DNA from 2 places in the Brevibacillus aydinogluensis genome. Region 1 is predicted to be linked to the other one. Evidence: predicted binding sites of a transcription regulator. Region 1 holds the regulator's gene; the other holds the start of a gene.
The links. Region 1 encodes LexA, which represses DNA repair genes until DNA is damaged. Its sites were predicted from a motif close to CGAACATATGTTCG; they were not measured.
Positions count from the first base shown of each region.

Region 1 (2,404 bases):
CCTGTTCGCTCCGTTTCGTCGTAGAAAAAGACATCCAAGCGAAGCGCGTGGATGCCTTTTTGTGCCAGTACACGTTATCTTAATGTTTGGGACCGTTGTCCTCAAGATCTTCCACATAGCGGATCGATTCCAGGTTAGCCCGCAGGGACGCCTTGACAGCGTCGATGTACTTGCGCCGCAGTGCCTGCTGCTCCTGTTTTTCTTCGTCGGTCAGGCCTTGTTCGCGGGATTTCTTGGCCAACTCGTTGATCCGTTTGATTTCCGCGTCGGTTACCACAGCCTCTCCCCCTACTCTCTGTAATGCCGCTCTATTATAACACATCGGCGGCACAACGCAAGCGAAAGGATATACGCTGGCCTGCTCCGCTGTCTTGGCTGCCGTCTACTCTCCGACGGGAACAGCCAGGCGCTGTCCGGGGTATATGTCGGAGTTGTCCAGTCGGTTCATCTTTTTGATCGCGTACACCAGTTCGCGCACCTCCATGTCGGCTTCGTCCTGGTGCTCAACGGCAATTTTCCACAAGCTGTCACCCTTCTGAACGGTCACTACCTTCACAGGCACGATCGACGACGACTCCGATGCGAACACAAGTTCTGTCAGGAAGTAAAAAAAGAGAGAGAATACCACGAAAAAGATCAATGCCCCACCGCGTCTCACACCAGTGCGGCTATGGCGCTCCTGTTTTTTGGTGAAACGGTTGTGTGCGGATACAGCATGCATGATACCATCCCCCTGCAAACATACGTTCTATATTCTTGTTTTCATCATAATGCGAACATGTGTTTTGTGTCAAGCGAAATCGAACTAACGTTTGTCGAACGCAAGATCCCATGGTACAATATAGAAAACATGTTCGAGAAAACAGGGGTGTGGTCCATGTCCAAGCTATCCAGCAGACAACAAGCCATTATCGATTTCATTCGCAAGGAAGTCCGCGACAAGGGATATCCGCCGTCCGTTCGTGAAATTGGCGAGGCCGTCGGGTTGGCCTCCAGCTCCACCGTCCACGGTCACCTGGCCCGTCTGGAAAAGAAAGGATTGATTCGGCGCGACCCCACCAAGCCGCGCGCGATTGAGCTGTTGACCGATGGCGACCGCTATCAGGATGACTATGAAGTATCCGTCGTGCGCGTGCCCGTCATCGGGAAGGTAACGGCCGGGCAGCCCATTACGGCCGTGGAACACGTGGAGGATTACTTCCCCCTGCCGGAACACATTGTCACCTCGGACAAGGTGTACATGCTTCGCGTGTCGGGTGACAGCATGATCGAGGCAGGCATCCTCGACGGCGACTACGTCATCGTGCGCCAGCAAAACGTGGCCAACAACGGCGACATTGTCGTGGCGATGACCGATGAGGACGAAGCCACCGTCAAGCGGTTCTTCAAGGAGAAAAACCACTTCCGCCTGCAGCCGGAGAATTCCACGATGGAGCCGATCATCCTGGACTCGGTCACCATTCTGGGAAAAGTCATCGGAGTGTACCGGTTGATTCACTAGGAAAACGAATAGCCCGTATCTTTCCCGACCATCGTCGAAAGATACGGGCTCGTTTTTTCTATGGCGCTGTCAGACCGGCACGATCCGGTGCAGGAATTGCATCTCGCCCCCTTGGAGCATGATCTACAGGGCGGCGATGAAAAACCAGATGATCATCACGATTTGCAGGACGACCTTGACGACTGCGCTGCCGAGAAATCCGACGAGCGATCCCACCCCCGCCTTAATCGCCCGTTCAAACGGCTGGTTGGATACGAACAGCTCTACCAACACCACAAACAAAAACGGCAGGATCAGCATCCCGAACGGCGGGAACAGGAAAATCCCGAGAAAGATACCGACCGCCGCTGCAATCGACGACCACTTGGAACCGCCGTACCGCTTCACGAAGTACATGTTGGTCAGCAAATCGGCTCCGTACAGCAGCACACTCAGCACCACCATCCCCCACCAGAACGATGCCGGCAGCCCGGCCCCCGGCTCGGCGAGGACAAAGTGGTACAGCAAAAACCCGGCCCAAAGCAAAATCGTATCCGGCAATACCGGAAGAAAAATACCGGCGATGCTTGCGACAAACAACGCCACGATGACAATCCACAGCAGTATTTCCATCGGGCACACTCCTTTCTCTTAGGATATACGGATTACCTCGCCAATCGTTGCATCCTTCTATATATTCTCGTCCACATTTTTGCAGAAGCCAGCCAGGCTGCAAAATTACACGGCCCCATGCGGTTCCATTTCATATTCACATCCGTGCTGGAAAGCAAGCGAATTACTGGTTTATCACTGCCTGGATTCGTTTTTCATATGACTCATCTTGGTCAATATGCACGTATCAGTAAAAATAAACAGATTTTTCTTTTTCCATAAATCATAATAATTGACATATTTTATCATTAT
Region 1 is NZ_OY569118.1:1,930,505-1,932,908, reverse strand. It holds gene Q7F15_RS09445 (DUF896 domain-containing protein) at 80-277, opposite strand; gene yneA (cell division suppressor protein YneA) at 383-721, opposite strand; gene lexA (transcriptional repressor LexA) at 878-1,501, shown strand; gene Q7F15_RS09430 (DUF456 domain-containing protein) at 1,625-2,113, opposite strand.

Region 2 (2,404 bases), 1.5 Mb from region 1:
CTATCCCTCGCCCGCAGCGGCTGTCTCTGAACAGCAGGCGGTGTCGGCCCTGCTCGATGCGTACCCGCTGGAACTGGTGTACGTCCGCGGTGATTGGCTGCATACGGAAGGGCAGACCTGGCAGCTTGCCTATGATCTCTCGTTCCGGCAGTCGCGTTCCTACTGCTATTGCGGCGTGAAACCGAAGGTGGACCTGACCGTTTATGTGGATGGACATACCGGGAGCGTCGTCGTCCGTGAATGAAACGGGCCAGCGAAAGTCAAACAGCCGCACCAGCCTGTTCGGCCGGTACGGCTGTTTTTTTGTCTTGTGTGAGGGGAGGCACCCGGATTATGGCGCGGTGGCCTCGAACCCGACAATTTGACTCAGCTTCACTTTTTTGTCGCCTTCCAGGACGAACTCCACGACGCCGTTCTTCATGCTGACCGCTTTGATTACGCCGGTGTTCTCGGTGGTGGACGTGGTGCCGTCCGGGTTGGTGGACGTCTCGGTGTAGGTGATCGTGTAGCCGATCATCTGCGCGTACTGGAGCGTGTTGTTCATCGGCAGATTGTCCGGCTTCACCGACATGCCGACCACGTCTTCCAGCTTGATGGTCTTGCCGTTGTCCAACTGGAATTCCACTTTGCCGTTTTTCATCGCAAAGCCGACAATCACGCCGTCCTTGATCTCTTCAATGGTGGTGATGTCGTCTGTCGTATCCGGATTGCCGTCCCTGTCCACCTGCCGCGTCTCCTTGTAGGAGATCTGCTTGCCGATCATGTCCGCGTACTTCAGACTGTTGTCCAGTTCGGCTCCGGTCAAGCCTTTGGACTCCAGGCCCTTCACCCATTCGCGCGGGATTGGTGTCTGTTCGCCCGCGATCCGGAAGTAGATTTTGCCGTTATCCATGGAGACCGATTCGATGACGCCCGACTTTTTCTCGTGGATCACTTCGCCGGTCAGCTCGTCCACCAGCTGCAAATCGTAGGTGGCTGTCTTTCCGATCAGGCCCTCATACTCGCGCAGGGTGAGCATGCTGTTGTTGGACTGCTCCATCAGGTTGGCCATTTTCGTGATTTTTTCCACCATGGTCATCATGCTGGTCTGCTGGATAAATTGCGTGTTGTCCATCGGAGAGAGCGGGTCCTGGTTTTTCAACTGCTCCAGCAGCAGTTTCATAAAGGCGTTCTGGTCCATCTCGGTGGTAAACTCTTTTTTGCCTTTGTAGCTCCAACTGGGCTGTATGTATGGATTGTTGTTAACGCTTCCTGTACCTGCCATGACGATCCTCCCTGACATGTCGGGTGTGTCGCTTACACATACGTAGAGACTCATTATCAGTATCGGCAGAAGCTGACTGCGGGTGAAGACAAACATTTGTTCGAATTTCCGCTTATTTTTTGAACGATTGTGCTATAATGGGAAATGACATGTGACAAGGAGATGAACGAGGGAATGGACCGTTTTGAATTGGTATCGGAGTATCAGCCGTCCGGTGACCAGCCAACCGCCATTGCCCAACTGGTGGAGGGCGTAAAAGCGGGCAAGCGTCACCAGACGCTGCTGGGGGCGACCGGTACGGGAAAAACCTATACGGCGGCGCAGGTGATCGCCCAGGTGAACAAACCGACGCTGGTGATCGCCCACAATAAGACCTTGGCGGCACAGTTGTGCGCCGAGTTCAAGGAGTTTTTCCCCCATAACGCCGTCGAATACTTCGTCAGCTACTACGACTACTACCAACCGGAAGCGTACATTCCCCAAACAGATACCTATATTGAAAAAGACTCCAGCATCAACGACGAGATCGACAAGCTGCGCCACTCGGCCACCAGCGCCTTGTTCGAGCGGCGGGACGTGATCATCGTCGCGTCCGTCTCGTGCATTTACGGGTTGGGTTCTCCGGAAGAGTACCGGGAGCTTGTGCTGTCGCTGCGCGTCGGGATGGAGAAAAGCCGGGACGAGGTGCTGCACCGGCTGGTGGACATCCAGTACGACCGCAACGACATCAACTTCGTCCGCGGGACCTTCCGCGTCCGCGGCGACGTCGTGGAGATTTTCCCCGCGTCCCACGGCGAACATGCGATCCGCGTGGAGTTTTTCGGAGACGAAATCGAACGGATCACGGAGATTGACGTGGTGACCGGAGAGATTATCGGCCAGCGCGACCACGTCGCCATCTTTCCGGCATCCCACTACGTGACCCGCGACGAGAAAATGAAGCGGGCCATCCAGAGCATTGGAGCGGAGCTGGAAGAGCGGCTGGCCGAACTGCGCGCCGCAGGCAAGCTGCTGGAGGCGCAGCGCCTGGAGCAGCGCACCCGCTACGACATGGAAATGCTGGCGGAGATGGGCTTCTGCTCCGGCATCGAAAACTACTCCCGCCACCTGACGGGGCTGCCGCCGGGACATCCGCCATAC
Region 2 is NZ_OY569118.1:468,185-470,588, forward strand. It holds gene Q7F15_RS02300 (YcdB/YcdC domain-containing protein) at 1-244, shown strand, start outside; gene Q7F15_RS02305 (flagellar hook assembly protein FlgD) at 332-1,264, opposite strand; gene uvrB (excinuclease ABC subunit UvrB) at 1,439-2,404, shown strand, end outside.
Region 2: uvrB (excinuclease ABC subunit UvrB) is a predicted target of LexA. The motif match lies at 1,354-1,367, and genes of this name have one in related genera.